2 regions of the Virgibacillus sp. GM2-2 genome follow, and region 2 is predicted to be linked to the other one. Evidence: riboswitches for the same ligand, from Rfam matches in the RefSeq annotation. Region 2 holds a riboswitch; the other holds the start of a gene.
What was found. Region 2 has a riboswitch for cobalamin ahead of ACY9Z2_RS07935 (DUF4430 domain-containing protein). Riboswitches for the same ligand answer to the same signal wherever they lie in the genome.
Positions count from the first base shown of each region.

Region 1 (8,830 bases), on a different contig from region 2:
TCGAATCCTTCTTTTACCAACCATCCTGAAAATTTTTCACAACGAATTCCGCCTGTACAGTAGGTTAGAATCTTTTTACCTTCGATTAAATGTCGGTTATTCTTTACCCATTCAGGAAGGTCTCGGAAAGTTTCGATGTCTGGTCGAATCGCACCACGAAAATGTCCTAAATCAAATTCATAATCATTACGGGCATCTAATACAACAGTATTCTCGTCCTGCATTGCCTCGAAGAATTCTTTTGGTTCCAAATGTTTACCTGTGGTTTTCTTCGGGTTTATGTCATCTTCAAGACGAAGTGTAACAAGTTCTGTACGTGGACGTACATGCATTTTTTTAAACGCATGACCATCATGTTCGTCTACTTTAAAAGCCATATCAGCAAAGCGTTCATCATTTCGCATTGCGTCCATATACCTTTGCGTGTTTTCTACAGTTCCAGATACTGTTCCATTAATTCCTTCTTGAGCTACTAGGATTCGTCCCTTTAATTCGAGCTCCTTACAAAATTTCAAATGATCCTTCGCAAATTGTTCAGGATCATCTATGTGTACGTAATTATAGTACAACAAAACCTGATATTCCTTAGTAGTTGACATTGTTTTACCACCTATCATTTATATTTGCAAGATACAAATGTTTGGCGTTGACTTATTCATTTTTACTCTTGCAAGGAATTATTTTATCAGTGTTACATACTTTTTTCAACTTGAAAAAGTGGCGATCCTTTGTTTACAAGTGTTTTGACACCTTTATACCGTTGGCATTTTAAGCGCTTTATTTTCTGCCTTAAAAATTATTGATTTACTTGCATTATTTTTTGGATGGGGGTAAACTTAAAAGTGCAAAAGGAAATTGGAGTTTGAATAATACTTTACGATCTCTTTGTCAAAGTGGGTGTAAAAGTATTTATGATTCAATTACTTTGCACGATATTTGTATAAGGAGGTCATTTCAATGACTGGTAAAGTAAAATGGTTTAACGCAGAAAAAGGTTTCGGTTTTATCGAACGCGAAGACGGAGACGATGTTTTCGTACACTTCTCAGCAATCCAAGCTGAAGGTTTCAAAACGCTTGAAGAAGGTCAAGACGTTGAATTTGAAATCGTTGAAGGTAACCGCGGACCTCAAGCAGCTAACGTAACTCGCTTATAATTCATAATAAATGAAAGGTTTATCTCATTTGAGATAAACCTTTTTTTGTCAGTAAGAAAGTATTAATAAGCCAAGTTTTCTAATCTATTGGCAAATGCACTGCTTCATATCCCCCTCTAATTGTCATATAATGAAGGTAGAAAGAAGGAGGCTTTTCATGTCATCATTTAACTGGAATAAAGAAGCGGAGTCACAGTGGGATAGTAGAGCTCAGTTTTGGAATGAGCGTAGTGTAAATATGTGGGACAACGGTAGCAGAAAGGATATTATTCCATTTGTTGAAAAATATATGAATCCTGGCTCGACCGTTTACGATATTGGTTGTGGGGATGGATATGGCTCATTTAAGTTACTTAAGGCTGGCTATGAAGTAGTTGGTATGGATCTTTCAAGTGAAATGATTGCCCGTGCTAAAGAACGGGTACCAAATGAGGAAATTTCTTTTGTTCAAGGGGATGTGACCAATCTACCTTTTAGCGATAATAGTTGTGATGGTATCATGACGATTAACGTATTAGAATGGACCGAGGTACCAGCAACTGCGTTGAAGCAATTACGTCGGGTGCTAAAAAAGGATGGTTTACTTTGTGTTGGTATATTGGGGCCAACAGCTAAACCGAGAACGCATAGCTATCCACGCGTATATGGTGAAAAGGCAATTGCAAACACCATGATGCCATGGGAATTCCAGAAGCTAGCAGAGGAAAACAATTTTACATACCTTGATGGTTTTGGTGTTTACCGTGATGCTGTAAAAATACAACATCACAAAGGGCTACCAATGGAATTAAAACAAGCACTAACGTTCATGTGGGTATTTATGCTGCGAAAGGTTGAGGAATAATGGATCAACGTGAAATGGAAAAAAGGGTAGTAGAAAGCTACCAAAACGATGAAAAAATGATGATATTAATTTATGCACAGTGGTGCATTAATCATGACATTGACCCGAAAGAATTATACGGGAAAGCCTATCCTAATCAGATGAAGAACAATGCTTTACAGGAGGCGCTTGATTTAACGGTACCAAAAAAAGAGTCAGAAGAAATTCCTGACTCAACTGTTATAAACGTTTTGCAGTTATTTGGTAATGACGATTTGGCGTTTATTGTACAAGACCAAATCGATAACCGCAAGCAATGATTATCATTCAAATAGCTTAATCAATGCTTGTGTGCCGCTATCATTTTCACCTTGCTCGGCTAGTTTTGTATATAATTCTAATGAGAGCTCGAGCCCAGGTGTCATCATGTCCATTTCTTTCGCTGATTCAAGTGCGATACGCATGTCTTTGATAAAATGCTTAACATAAAAACCGGGGGCATAATCACCTTTAATCATTCGAGGAGCAAGATTACTAAGTGAAAAGCTACTTGCCGCACCTTTTGTAATACTGTCTAATACGCGTTCCGGATCTAATCCGGCTTTTTTAGCGTAAACAATTGTCTCACAGACTCCAATCATCGTTGAGGCTATTGTGATTTGGTTACTAAGCTTTGTATGCTGACCCGCTCCGGCCTCACCTTGATGGATAATATTACTGCCCATTACTTCGAAAATCGGTTTCATCGTTTGAAACGCCTTAACGTCCCCACCGACCATTATCGAAAGTGTACCATTTTGTGCGCCAGTGTCTCCGCCAGAAACTGGTGCATCTAAGGCAAATAAATTTTGTTTTCTTGCCTCGTGCCATATTTTTTCTGCCAAGGAAGGTTTCGATGTAGTCATATCGACTATATATGTATGCTTCCTCGCATTCTTTAGAATTCCTTGTTCGCCAAAATATACTTCCTCCACATCAGCTGGATAGCCAACAATAGTAATGACTACATCTACCTCTGATGCGAGTTCTGCCACGTTATTTTTCCAAACAGCTCCTTGTTCAAGTAAGGACTGCGCCTTTTCTTTTGTTCTGGTGTATACATGAAGAGTATATCCAGCATCCATTAGATGTTTTGCCATACTTTTCCCCATAACACCTAATCCAATAAAACCAATTGTTTTGTTTGTGTTCATCATCGTTTTAGCCTCCTAAATTAATTAATTCGCCATGAGTAACGATATTCCTTTTTTAGCTATTAAGGACGAGGCGAATGCCGAGTTTTTCTAAAAAAAGTATTGCAAACACCCTTATCCTATGGTAGCCTGTAAACACAATATATTGTTTTGAACTAAAAATTACATACTATATATAGTTTTATCCTACAAGTGTTGGTGGCCGAAGCGTTTGGCCTTAATAGGGAATCTGGTGAGAAACCAGAACTGTCCCCGCAACTGTAAATGTGGACGAACGAGTTAATAACCACTGTATTATTTGCTTAGCGGCATAGATACGGGAAGGTTCTCAAGTAGATGAACACATAAGTCAGGAGACCTGCCAAAGCTTGTGAAATTTCCATTCTTCGGGGCCAAAGAATATGAAATGATAGGGAAAATATCCTTCTGTCATTTTAACCGCTCATGGCCTCGTAGCATGAGCGGTTTTTTCGTACATTCATTCAAAAAGGAGAGGTTGAATCGTGACGACAGTACTAGCGACAAGCTGGAAGGATTTTTTAGAAGATAAATTAATAAAATCCTTCACTACTATGCCGGTTGAAACATTTTTACATAAACAAGAAAAAGCAAAAGAAAGTTTATCTACAGAAGAATGGGTAAACCATTTAACGCTTGAGGCATTAGCAAATATTGATGAACAGAACCCGGATTGGACGTATGTTGCATCGATGATTTATGCTGAATGGCTCTACTATCAAGCAGCAAAAAATCGAATCTATGATTATGAGCAAAAATATGGCTCACTTTATCAATTGATTGAAAAAATAACGGATATCGGGATATATGACCAAGCACTACTACAAACATATTCAAAATCTGAAATAGAGCAGCTAGAAAAAAGAATCAAGCCAGAACGTGATCAACTTTTTACTTTTATCGGTTTAAAAACGCTGGCAGATCGCTATTTAGCAAAGGACTACACGAAGCAAATTTTTGAATTGCCACAGGAACGATTCATGATTATTGCGATGACATTAATGCAAAATGAATCATCGGAAGTGCGGTTGGAATTAGTGGAGCAAGCTTATTGGGCAATGAGTAATTTATATATGACCGTTGCGACTCCAACACTTGCAAATGCTGGAAAAAGTTATGGTCAATTATCTAGCTGTTTTATCGACACATTAGATGATAGCCTACAAAGTATTTATGACAGTAACACAGATATCGCAAATCTATCCAAAAATGGTGGAGGTATTGGTGTCTATCTTGGAAAAATTCGCTCAAGTGGAAGTATGATTAAGGGCTTTAAAGGCGCTTCCTCAGGTGTACTACCATGGATGAAACAATTGAATAACACAGCAGTAAGCGTCGACCAGCTTGGCCAACGAAAAGGTGCCATTTGTGTTTACCTTGATGTTTGGCACAAAGATATTCATTCCTTTTTGGATGCAAAATTAAATAATGGTGATGAACGCTTCCGCACTCATGATTTATTTACTGGTGTAACACTACCTGATTTGTTCATGGAAATGGTCGAAGCACGTGAGGATTGGTATTTATTTGACCCACATGAGGTTCGAACAGTGATGGGATATTCCTTGGAGGATTATTACGATGAGGAGAAAGAAAATGGCTCTTTCCGTAGAAAATATTGGGAATGTGTAGCAAATCCAGAGCTTTCAAAAAAGGTGGTCCCAGCAATTGAAATCATGAAGGGAATCATGAAAAGTCAATTGGAAACAGGCGGCCCATTCCTGTTTTATCGAGATGAAGTCAATCGACAAAATGTAAATAAACATACTGGTATGATCTACTGTAGCAATCTATGTACAGAAATTATGCAAAACCAAAGTCCAACCATGTTTATCGATCAGCAGACAAAAGACGGTACGATAATGATTACGAAAAAGCCAGGTGATTTTGTTGTATGTAATCTTTCATCCATTAATTTGGGACGAGCTGTCGTTGATAATGCTTTGGAAAATCTTATTCCTATTCAGGTTCGTATGCTAGACAATGTGATCGACTTGAACGAAATACCCGTTCTGCAAGCTACGTACACAAATAAACGCTATCGAGCAATTGGTCTTGGCACATTTGGTTGGCATCATCTTTTAGCGTTAAAACGAATCAAATGGGAAAGTGATGAGGCCGTTGAATATGCCGACTCCTTATATGAAAAAATCGCGTTTTTGACCATTCAAGCGAGCATGAATCTTGCAAAAGAAAAGGAAACATATCCGTTGTTCAGCGGATCTGAATGGCATACTGGGCAATATTTTGAACGAAAAGGATATGAGGATAACAAATTTCCGTGGAGTGATTTGAAGGAAAATGTTCAACGTTATGGTATACGAAATAGCTATCTGATGGCGGTCGCTCCCAATTCATCAACCTCTTTAATTGCTGGAAGCTCAGCAAGTATTGACCCTATTTTTCGGAAGTTTTATTCGGAAGAAAAAAAGGATTTTAAAATTCCAGTAACGGCACCTGATTTAAGTCCAGATACAACTTGGTTCTATAAGTCAGCTTATTTCATTGACCAAAAGTGGAGTGTTGCACAAAATGCCGCTAGACAACGGCATGTAGACCAAGGTATATCGTTTAACATCTATGTGCCAAATGATGTTCAGGCTCGTGAGTTATTGGAAATCCACCTGCTTGCTTGGCAATCAGGTTTCAAAACAACCTATTACTTACGGTCCACATCATCTGAGATTGATGAATGTGAATCATGCTCTAGTTAAGAAGGAGGATAATCATGGAAACTTCGATTCAATCACGTGTAATTATGGATAAAGAAGCACCCAATCGTTCAACGAAAATCATAAATGGTAAAAGCTCAAATATTTTAAATTGGGATGATGTTCGCTTTGCGTGGGCGTATCCAAAATATAAAAAGATGTTAGGTAACTTTTGGACGCCATTTGAAATTAATATGGCGCAAGACCGAAAACAAATCGAAACGTTAACAGATCATGAACAAGAAGCGTTTTTAAAAATCATTGGTTTGCTCGCTTTACTTGATAGTATTCAAACGGATTATGCTGGAAAAGTTGCCGATTATCTTACTGACTCTAGTTTGAATGCATTGATGATCATACTGGCACAGCAGGAAGTTATTCACAACCATTCCTATTCTTACGTACTATCAAGTTTAGTATCTAAATCGAAGCAGGACGAAGTATTTGATTTCTGGCGAAGTGAACCGGTTTTGGAAAAGCGTAATGATTTTATTACAAATGGGTATAGGGACTTTGTTGAGAACCCTTCTGTCGAAAACCTGTTAAAATCAATTGTATATGATGTCATCTTAGAAGGGCTATTCTTCTATTCAGGATTTGCATTTTTTTATCATTTGGCTCGGAATCAAAAGATGGTCGCAACATCAACAATGATTAATTACATCAATCGTGACGAACAACTGCATGTCGATTTGTTTGTAAGGATTTATAAGGAAGTATTAGTTGAATATCCTGAGTATAATAGAGATGAAATGGCACAATTTGTGGAAAAAACATTTAAAGAAGCTGCTGAATTAGAAATCGAGTGGGCTAATTATATTATTGGAGACAAAATTACGGGTATTAATATACAAGATGTTGAAGCCTACATTAAATTTTATGCCAATACACGATGTAAACAACTTGGTTACGAGCGACCGTACCCGGAATATCGAAAAAATCCTTTGCGTTGGATCAAGGCTTATGAAGAAGTGGACTTAGGAAAATCAGACTTCTTTGAACAAAAATCAAGACAGTATACAAAAGTTAATTATGCTGATAATGGATTTGATGACCTATAGTAGTGAAATAATCTAAGCAGCTTCTCGTGTAGAGAGGCTGCTTTTTTGCTATGATGAAAAGAAAAAAGGGTTTGGTCAACTATGAAGTGGTCGTTAAAAACGTTTCAGTCGCTAACAAATAATGAATTATACAGTATTTTAAAATCAAGAGTCGATGTGTTTGTTGTCGAACAGAACTGTGCATACGAGGAGATTGATAATTACGATCAAGCGTCGATGCATTATTTTCTAACAATGGATAATCAAGTTGCAGCCTACGTCCGAATATTGCCTAGTAACACCAAATATAAGGAAGTATCAATTGGACGTGTATTGGTCTCCAAAGATTATCGCCAAAAAGGTTATGCCAAACTGATTATGAAAAAAGCAATACAGTTTATAACAGAAGAATGGAAAGAAAATGAAATTAAAATTCAAGCACAAGAGTATTTACATAAATTCTACGGTGATTTAGGCTTTATGCAAATATCAGATGTTTATTTGGATGATGGTATTCCTCACATTGACATGAAATACCAGCCTAACCAGTAAATCTAACCTGTATTTTAGCCGGTTTTTGCACAAAGTATTAGTAAGACTTTTATTAATGGAGGCGAAAGACCGTGCTTACAAATGAACAACTTTCACAATTTAAACAGCGTTTGTTACAGCGTCAAAATGAATTAATTGAGCTAAGGGAAACGGATGGGGAGTTTTCACGCCGTGAGCAAGAGTTATCAAATTATGATAATCATCCAGGGGATATGGGGACTGAAATGTTTGATCGAGAGAGAGACTTAGCGCTGTCCCAGCATTCTGAGGTTGAGTTAAAAGAAATAAATGAAGCATTGTCGTCAATTAATGAGGGGACGTATGGGATTTGTAAAACGTGCGGTCAAGATATCCCTTTTGAACGACTAGAAGCTATTCCGACGGCAGATCAATGCTTTGAACATGCTAATAACCATGCTTTTGTGGCGTATCGCCCTGTAGAAGAAGATATTTTATCGACAAACTTGCATCAGCATACTAATCATACACAGACTGGCTATGATCGAGAAGATGCGTGGCAAGATGTTGGTAGGTATGGGACATCTGAAACACCATCCGATATAGGTGGGGACCACGACGACTATGATGATATGTATATAAATAGTGATGAAAATATTGGCATTGTGCACGATGTAGAAGGAATTGGTACCGCAACATTTGATGGACATTCTAATACTGACTTCTTGCAATAGACTGTTCCAGCTGTTACAAGGTCATCTGTGTCTTAAGTAGCGAGCAAGCGGACAGAGGATACCTTATTGTGCTAAAAACACTGATTTCCATCTGTTCGCGGACACAGAAGCCCTTATTCAACGAAAAGAACAGCCTTCACCTGAAATTTAAGCAAATAAGGTACCTGGTGTCCGGTACCCTTATCAAAAAGCTAATTTTTAAGTGAATAAGGTCATCTCTGTCCGCGAAAAAGCGTGGACCAGGAGCAAGCGGCAGAGGATACCTTATTGTGCTGAAAAATGCTGATTTTCCTCTGTTCGCGGACACAGAACTCGCTTTAAACTAGCACTAATAAAGAATCCCATTTCTGCGACTGAACCTTTATAATGGTAAATCCCTTTTCTTAAATATAACAAATGCCACACCATATAAAATGACACCTGCGATACCAAGTCCAATACTTATTGGCAAAATGTTAACATTTCCTTCTGCGATGCCTGTCGCATCAAATAGTGTAAATACGGTAAAATACTGCAGCCAATCAAGTTTATCACTAATTTTTGCAAGCATATCAACTGCAAAAAAGATGAATGATAGACCGCCTGAAATTGCCAAAGCTTGTTTTTCATCATTAAATAGACAGGAAAACAGAAAACAGTATCCACT
Region 1 covers NZ_JBUZWC010000016.1:13,980-22,809, forward strand. The annotation lists gene trhO (oxygen-dependent tRNA uridine(34) hydroxylase TrhO) at 1-599, opposite strand, end outside; gene ACY9Z2_RS15595 (cold shock domain-containing protein) at 958-1,155, shown strand; gene ACY9Z2_RS15600 (class I SAM-dependent methyltransferase) at 1,313-1,999, shown strand; gene yxiS (protein YxiS) at 1,999-2,298, shown strand; gene ACY9Z2_RS15610 (NAD(P)-dependent oxidoreductase) at 2,302-3,174, opposite strand; cobalamin riboswitch at 3,351-3,551, shown strand; gene ACY9Z2_RS15615 (ribonucleoside-diphosphate reductase subunit alpha) at 3,744-5,903, shown strand; gene ACY9Z2_RS15620 (ribonucleotide-diphosphate reductase subunit beta) at 5,918-6,961, shown strand; gene ACY9Z2_RS15625 (GNAT family N-acetyltransferase) at 7,043-7,492, shown strand; gene ACY9Z2_RS15630 (TraR/DksA C4-type zinc finger protein) at 7,564-8,184, shown strand; gene ACY9Z2_RS15635 (ABC transporter permease subunit) at 8,546-8,830, opposite strand, start outside.
Region 1: linked by a shared signal. The riboswitch ahead of ACY9Z2_RS15615 (ribonucleoside-diphosphate reductase subunit alpha) and the one ahead of ACY9Z2_RS07935 (DUF4430 domain-containing protein) in region 2 are both predicted to bind cobalamin.

Region 2 (8,830 bases):
CTACCGATGTGAGGGATTCAGATGAATAATATTAAATGCGAATGCGGGCATGTAAATCCAGAGGGTACTGTTCTATGTGAAGCTTGTGGTAAACCAATCGAGGGAAATCAGCACATAGATGGTAATGATAAAACAAAGCTTTTAAACATGCGGTATGATGGAAGTGCGCGTCGCTCGCAAACGTATAAGAAATCCATTGTAGATAAGATATGGAATTTTTTCTCTTCAGTAAAGATAGGGGTATGGTTGATTGTTCTAGCGTTAGTAGCTTCTGCTCTTGGAACGATTTTTCCACAAGAACAATTTATTCCGGCTAATGCCGAATCGAGAGACCCCGCAGTATACTATGAAGCTACTTATGGACTTATTGGACAACTCTACTACCAATTAGGCTTTTATGATTTATATGGCTCATGGTGGTACATGCTATTAATTGCGTTAATTGGAATTTCGCTAGTGATTTGTAGTATCGATCGCTTTGTCCCACTTTACAAGGCTTTAAAAAATCAAAAAGCAAAACGACATAAAACATTTTTAAGCCGCCAGCGTTTATACAGTGAATCGGACCACGTATCTGATGATGATAAACAAGCAATTATCGATTCATTAAAAAAACAACGTTACAAGGTTCGTGACGAAGAAGGTCACATTCTAGCTGAAAAAGGCAGATTTTCTAGATGGGGTCCTTATGTAAATCACATAGGATTAATTATTGTATTGATTGCAGCTATTCTGCGTATGACAACACCAATGTACATAGATGAGTATATGTGGATTCGTGAGGGAGAACGTCAAGTAATTCCGGGAACCCATGGTGAATATTATGCGAAAAATAAAGATTTTATTCTAGAAACCTATGATAAAGATAACGAACGTTTTGAAGAAGCTATTAAAAAAGAAGGTGTAGTAGCAAAAAACTTTGAAACGGAATTAGTTATTTATAAAGAAAAAGAAGGATCCGTAACGGGTGCTGAACCGAAATTAGAAAAAATTAAAGAAGATAGTATTCGATTAAACCATCCATTAAAGTTCGATGGCTATACATTATACCAAGCTGGTTATCAAAAAAATGAATTTACTAGTATGTCATTTAAAATTCATGAAACGGATGACCAAGATGAGACTGCTTTAGGTTCATTTACGATCGATTTAACCTCACCAGAATCAGAATACAAGTTGGATAATGGATTTCGAGTAGTGATCGATCAATATTATCCAGAGTATTATTTGGACAATGGTGAACCTAGATCTAAATCTAAATTTCCAAGAAATCCAGCATTTGTTTTCTTTGTATACCCTCCAGGTAGTGATGAACCTGAAATTAGTTTTGTTGGGATAAGAAAGAATATTGATGCAACTGGAGAGAATGATTATAAACTAGGTTTAACGGACTTCGAAATGCGTGATGTCAGTGGAATTACAGTGCGTAGAGACTATACATTACCTTTCTTTATAGTTGGCGCTGTGATCTTTATGATTGGTGTTATTCAAGGAATGTACTGGCAACATCGAAGAATATGGATTCATCCGAAACAAGGTAAATTATTAATGGCAGCACATACAAATAAAAATTGGCATGGGATGAAAAAAGATATTGAGCAAGCAATAGAGAATACGGACGTGAAAATGGTTCGCGACCAGCAAGAGTTACCAGATTAATGCCATTAGGTTCAAAGGAGGAGTTTCATGGATACACTACTTAATATTAGTAGTACAATGTTATATACAGCTTTTTTCTTGTACTTACTTGCAACGTTTTTCTTTGGTGCAACTATTCGTGATAAGCGAAGTACAAGTAAAAAGGGGAAAGCTGGAACAATTGGTATTACGATAACAATTATTGGTTTTTTAGCACAAATTGTTTATTTTATCACCAGGTGGATGGCAAGTGGACATGCTCCAGTAAGTAATTTATTTGAGTTTGTTACGTTTTTTGGAATGGCTATGGTCTTTGCGTTTATTATTTTATACTTTATTTATAAAGTGAGCGTTTTAGGACTATTCGCTTTACCAATTGCGTTAATCGTAATTGCATATGCTAGTATGTTTCCAACTGAGATTTCACCTTTGGTTCCATCACTTCAAAGCCATTGGTTATATATACATGTGACAACGGTCTCTTTAGGTGAGGCAATTTTATCAATAAGTTTTGTTGTGGGTCTTATTTACTTGATCCGGACAATCGATCAATCCAAAAGTAGTAAGCGTACTGCATGGTTAGAAGTTGTGTTATTTTCTTTACTTATTTTTGTTGGATTTAGTTTAATCAGTGTGATCTTTAATGTAGCAGGATATAGTGCACAGTTTGAGTACACGACGAATAATACTGCGACAACAACTGAATACCAATTACCAGCAATTGTTGCCCCGTATGAAGGGGAACTACTTACTGATGGAGTTATGCAACCATGGTTTGAGGCTCCTTCCTGGATGCATGGTGTAGATGCAGGGCGTAAATTTAATACATTAATCTGGTCGGTGGTTGTTGGGTTAATCCTTTATGGGATCTTAAGATTAATATTACGTAAACGTATTGGAGCTGCGATACAACCAGCACTTAAAAAAGCAAAACCAGAATTACTCGACGAAATTTCTTATCGTGCAGTAGCAATTGGTTTTCCAGTATTCACACTTGGTGGATTAATTTTTGCATCTATTTGGGCACAAATTGCCTGGGATAGATTTTGGGGTTGGGACCCGAAGGAAGTTTGGGCATTGATTACTTGGTTCTTTTATGCTGCTTTCTTACATTTACGACTCTCAAGAGGTTGGCATGGTGAAAAATCGGCTTGGTTAGCAGTTGGTGGCTTTGCCATTATTATGTTTAACTTAATAGCGGTTAACCTCGTGTTAGCAGGACTTCATTCGTACGCATAAATCGGTTGAAAACAGGGCATTGTTATTCGAAAGGATGAATAATGCCTTGTTTTTCCATATACAGTGTTATACTTTGACTAAAGGGATTTATTGAGGAGGATATGACATGGAGGAAAGTACAAAAGTATTAGTGGTTGATGATGAGGATAGAATTCGCCATCTAATTAAACTGTATTTAGAACGTGAAGATTTTGAGGTAGAAGAGGCGGATAATGGGACTACCGCTTTAGAAATGGCTTTAGAAAAGGATTATGATGTCATTTTATTAGATATCATGATGCCTGGAATGGATGGTATAGAAGTATGCCAAGAGTTGAGAAAAGAAAAACAAACTCCAGTTATTATGTTGACGGCTAAAGGTGAAGAAGCAAACCGTGTACAAGGATTCGAAGTTGGTACGGACGATTATATCGTAAAACCTTTTAGTCCACGCGAAGTAGTTTTAAGAGTGAAAGCAATATTACGAAGATCATCACAATCAAAATTTAAGGAAAGTGATGGAGCTCCTAAAGATATGCTCATTTTCCCTCATCTTTCAATTAACCATGATGCACATCGTGTACTTGCAGATGGTAAGGAAGTTAGTTTGACACCAAAAGAATATGAATTGTTATGCTTTCTTGCAAAGGCTCCGGATAAAGTATTTAATCGTGAGCACTTATTAAAAGAAGTTTGGCAATACGAGTTTTTCGGTGATTTACGAACGGTTGATACACATGTGAAACGTTTACGAGAAAAATTAAATAATGTATCTAGCGAAGCATCAAAAATGATTGTTACGGTATGGGGAGTTGGATACAAATTCGAGGTAGATGATAAGTAATGTTTTGGCGAAGTGTAGTAGGGAAACTGGCAGTAACTATTCTATTGCTAGTTTCTTTTGTATTATTTATATTAACCATTTTCTTACTGGAATTTTTTGAAAACTTTCATGTAGAAGAAGCTGAGGAAGATCTGCTTCAAACCGCAAAGAAAGTGTCGGTAATGGTTCAACATTATCAGAACGATAAATTAATTTTTGAAACAACAGAGCATATAAAAGATGGGTCTAGTCGAGTTGCTATTCTTTTTGACGACGGATCACTTTGGGTCTCAAAAAGTAGCAATAAAGACTTGCCAGCGTTTGATCCATTATGGATAAAAAAGTACGACATGCTTGAATTAGCTGTATCGCAAAATCGAGAAGTAAAAAAACAAATTATGCTTCCAAAAAGTGAAAGCAAAATAATGGTTGTTGGAACACCAGTCGGTAATGGAAATGGGGATGGCACCGTATTTGTTTATCAATCATTAGATGTGGTGGATAAGACTAAAGCAGAAACTACACAAATTATCTTTGTAGCTGCAGGTATTGCAATCATACTAACTACTATTTTCGCTTTCTTTCTATCCACAAGAATAACATCTCCATTAATTAAAATGCGTGAGGCTGCATTTGATTTAACAAGAGGAGAATTCAATACGAAAGTGCCTATTCTAACGCATGATGAAATTGGAGAATTGGCAATGGCTTTTAATCGTATGGGTCGCCAATTAAAGTTCCACATCAATGCGCTAAGACAAGAAAAAGAACAACTTTCAAGCATTGTTAGTTCGATGGCAGATGGAGTAATTACATTAAATCGTAATGGTGAAATGATAGTAACGAATCCACCTGCAAAACAATTCATTGAAAGCTGGTATTACGAAAATAGTAAGCAACTCATAGATACTGATAACCAGTTACCTGATGAACTAAATAGTATTTTACAAGAAGTAATCAATAGTGAAGAGGCTGCAGTCCACGAAATTAGTTTGCAGGGGAGAAACTGGGTAATGATTATGACACCATTATATGACCAAATGTATGTTAGAGGAGCAGTTGCAGTTATTCGTGATATGACAGATGAGCGACGTTTAGACAAACTTAGGAAAGATTTTATTGCGAATGTCTCTCACGAATTACGTACACCAATTTCTATGTTACAGGGATACAGTGAAGCAATCGTAGACAATGTAGCAGAGTCCAAAGAGGATAAAAATGATTTGGCTAAAATTATTCACGAAGAATCGCTACGTATGGGACGTTTGGTAAATGAATTACTAGACCTTGCTAGAATGGAAGCAGGTCATATTCAACTTAACATTGAAAAAATAGACGCAAATACGTATATTAACCGAATCATTAAAAAGTTTAATGGTGTTGCCCAAGACAGAAAAATCGACTTACAGTTAGAAACTGTTAATATTAGTTCCACTATTATGATTGATCCAGATCGAATGGAACAGGTATTTACTAATCTAATCGATAATGCGATTCGTCATACAAATGAACGAGGTTATGTAAAGGTGATGGCTAAAATAATAGATGATGATCTGGTCGTATCTATTGAAGATAGTGGAAGTGGTATTCCAGAAGAAGATATACCATTTGTTTTTGAACGATTTTATAAGGCAGATAAATCGAGAACGAGGAGTAAGCAGAAAAAAGGAACTGGTTTAGGATTAGCAATTGCTAAGAATATTGTCGATGCACATCAGGGAACAATTTCAGTAAAAAGTAAGCTTAATGAAGGAACGACATTTACTTTCAAAATACCTGTAAAATCGTCATAAAAACAATTGCTTATTGCATGACAGTTTGATAGGATTAAAGATGTAATTTAATTGAATACAAATGGAGAAAAATGGCGCATACGCTTAATAGGGAATCTAGTGAAAAACTAGAACTGTCCTCGCAACTGTAAGTGATGTACGAAATAAGCAGATCCACTGTATGAATTCATATGGGAAGGGCTTAGAGTAGATTGATATCACAAGTCAGTAGACCTGCCTTTTTCTTATGTTTCAATGCTTCGAGGATAAAAGCGATTGAGATAACCGAAAAGTAGTATGAATGTATATGAATTCGATTGTCTTATTAAAGCTAACTCTTTCCGAAGAGTTAGCTTTTTTGCCTATTTTGGCATTTAAATATTTTAGACATTAGTATATTGCGTCTTTTGATTCGCAAGCACTTTTTTATGTACATTACCTATGAGTAACGGATATCAAACGCCTAAATCTTCACAATAACATTATTTGGAGGGTTAAAGATGGGGAAATTTAAGTTATTAGTAGTTTCATTTATGTTAGTAATTGGAGTTCTAGCGGGGTGTAGCGCTGATAGTGAGAATGATCAAAAATCAAATACATCAAATCAGCAAACAGAATCAACCGAAAATGCTGCTTCTGAAAATGAACAGAAGGAAGAAATCGTAACCATTTCTATAACTAAAAATAAAGGTGCAGAAACAGTTACAGAAAAAGAAATCGAAATTGAAGATGGAGCAATTTTGATGGATGTAATGAAGGAAAACTTTGAGATAGTAGAGAAGGATGGATTTATCACGTCGGTTGAAGGAATTAAAGCTAATGAAAGCGAAAAAATGTTCTGGAGTATATCTGTTAATGGTGAAACAGCGATGAAAGGTGCTAACGAATTAAAATTAGCGCCTGGTGATACGGTTAGTTTTGATTTGCAAGCTTGGGAATGATAAATAATGAACCCATATAAATTAACATTACTTGCTTTATTAGCAGCACTTGCAGTAGTTGGGAGGTATGCTTTCTCTTTTATTCCAAATGTCCAGCCAGTTACTGCAATAATTATTATTTGTGGACTATTCCTTGGGCCAGTAGCTGCTATGACGTTGGCTTTTTTAACGACGTTTTTGACTAATTTGATTTTAGGAATGGGGATCTGGACGGTTTGGCAAATAGTAGCTTGGGCAATCATTGGATTGATAAGCGGATTAATCGGTAAGTATAGAAGGAAGCATTCAATCGTATTACTTACAGTCTTTGCTGTATTTTGTGGTTATTTTTATGGTTTTGTTATTTCGCTAGCTACATATACGGTAGCAGGAGAATTTATACCTTATTATTTAGCAGGTCTATCATTTGATACGGCACATGCGGTTGGAAACGGAATATTTATGGTTTTACTTTATCCGACCATTTCTTTTCTATTTAAAAAATATGCATATGAACGATTTTCGATTCAAAATACCAACTAAAATACGGTTGGTATTTTTTTCATTGATATGAGAATATAAAACTATAGATAAAAGAATTTGCATAAAAAAGTCATTTAAAATATTAAGAATGTATAATCTGATTTTTTATGAGTATTCAACAAAGAAAAGATAAAGTATCAGATAGATCCGCAGTCGAAGTAAATTGCGAACTAGTGAAAATTATGCTTATGTAACAGCAACGTTGATTTCCGCTGGCGGCAAGGCTAGTGAAGTAACATTTTCGACCGTACTGAAAAGATTGCATGCAGGATGTCAGCTAGCGGACACACGATCCCTTATTTGGTTAAAATAAGGGTAAATGCGGTTGTTATCGGACTCAGGATTTCTTATTTGAATAAAAACAGGTGAAAATCATGTTTTTTAGCTGAATAAGGCATCGTGTGTCCGATAATCCTCGAAATAAAGGTAAAAAAGGTAAATAAGGAATCCTCAGTCCGATACCCTTGACGTACTATTGCTAGCCCCCTGCTTAGTTCGCAGTCTACCTATAAATAAACCTAGTTACTTCTAGGTTTTTCTCATATTTGTCCGTATAGTAATAGTAGCTGTAACTTTTTAGCCCAAATAACGACTAATTTGTTGAACGGAGAATCATTATGAAAGATATTTTTGGAAAATTATATGATAGCTATCATCATGACTTGTATAAGTTTGTTTTTTACATGGTTAAAGATAAACAGCTTACGGAAGATTTAGTTCAAGAAATTTATATTAAAGTAATGAAATCATATAAAAATTTCCGAGGCGAAAGTAGTGAAAAGACATGGCTATTTTCAATTGCAAGACATATCACAATAGATTACTTTCGTGCCCAAAAACGAAAACAAAAACGTATCTATGATTTTTTTGATTGGTCAAATAAAGGGCAGTTGTTACCAGATAACCATCCGTTACCAGATGAAATTGCTGAACGAAATGAAGAAATACAGACCATATACAATTATTTAGATTGCTGTACTCCGGATCAAAAAAGTATTATTATTTTGCGATATATACAATCTTTTTCTGTTAAGGAAACTGCAGAAATTTTAGGATTTAGTGAAAGTAAAGTAAAAACTACGCAGCATCGAGGGTTAAACGTACTAAAGGAGCTAATTAGTAAAAATGATCAAAAAGGGGGGATGCATGATGACGTCACATAAACATCAAGAGGATCACTTAAAAAAGGCATTGAAAAACATGCCTGACGTGGATCATTTAACTGATAAAGATGAATTATATCAGCGCATCTCAACCAAAATGTACAAGACAAAAAAGAAACGAAGAAATTGGGTATTCCTTCCCGCCGTCAGTACTGTTTTTATTGGTTTTATAATGTTTGTTGTAATAATGAACAGTAATGGTAATTTTACGGTGCAAAATGATCAATTGAAAGAGCAAGCTAGCTTTGAATCAGCAGCAATAGATGAGTCAGCTAATGATCAGGCAAAAACAATGCAAAAGAATGAATTAAGCGTTGTGAGAGACCATAATGAACTTATCGTTCAAGCAATAAGTGACGATGAAAGGATTATACTTGGAAAAATATTTGATACCAAAGCAGATTATGTTATTCCTGTGTCATTTGTTCTTCCAAATGATCAGGCGAAAAATTCTATTAAGGAACAAATTCAAACGCTAACAAATGATTTATCTACCATGTTTCATGGAAACCAGTACAGATTCAGAATTGATGAAGAAAATGTATACAGAAGTGGTCAGATACCTCCACTTCAAAAAACTAGTTACAAATTGTATAGGCATCCAGATAATCAAATCGAAATGTTAGTGCCAAGTGCTGAGAAAGGTGACCAAACTATAGTAGATGCCTTAAAAGAAATGAAAAATAATGAGGAAATTTCATATATTTACCCAACAATTCCTTCAAATGTTTCTTTCACGATAGAAAAAAACGA
Region 2 covers NZ_JBUZWC010000005.1:55,779-64,608, forward strand. The annotation lists gene resB (cytochrome c biogenesis protein ResB) at 22-1,659, shown strand; gene ccsB (c-type cytochrome biogenesis protein CcsB) at 1,687-2,877, shown strand; gene ACY9Z2_RS07925 (response regulator transcription factor) at 2,984-3,700, shown strand; gene ACY9Z2_RS07930 (ATP-binding protein) at 3,700-5,472, shown strand; cobalamin riboswitch at 5,528-5,707, shown strand; gene ACY9Z2_RS07935 (DUF4430 domain-containing protein) at 5,952-6,392, shown strand; gene ACY9Z2_RS07940 (ECF transporter S component) at 6,399-6,914, shown strand; gene ACY9Z2_RS07945 (hypothetical protein) at 7,078-7,227, shown strand; gene ACY9Z2_RS07950 (RNA polymerase sigma factor SigX) at 7,532-8,077, shown strand; gene ACY9Z2_RS07955 (hypothetical protein) at 8,064-8,830, shown strand, end outside.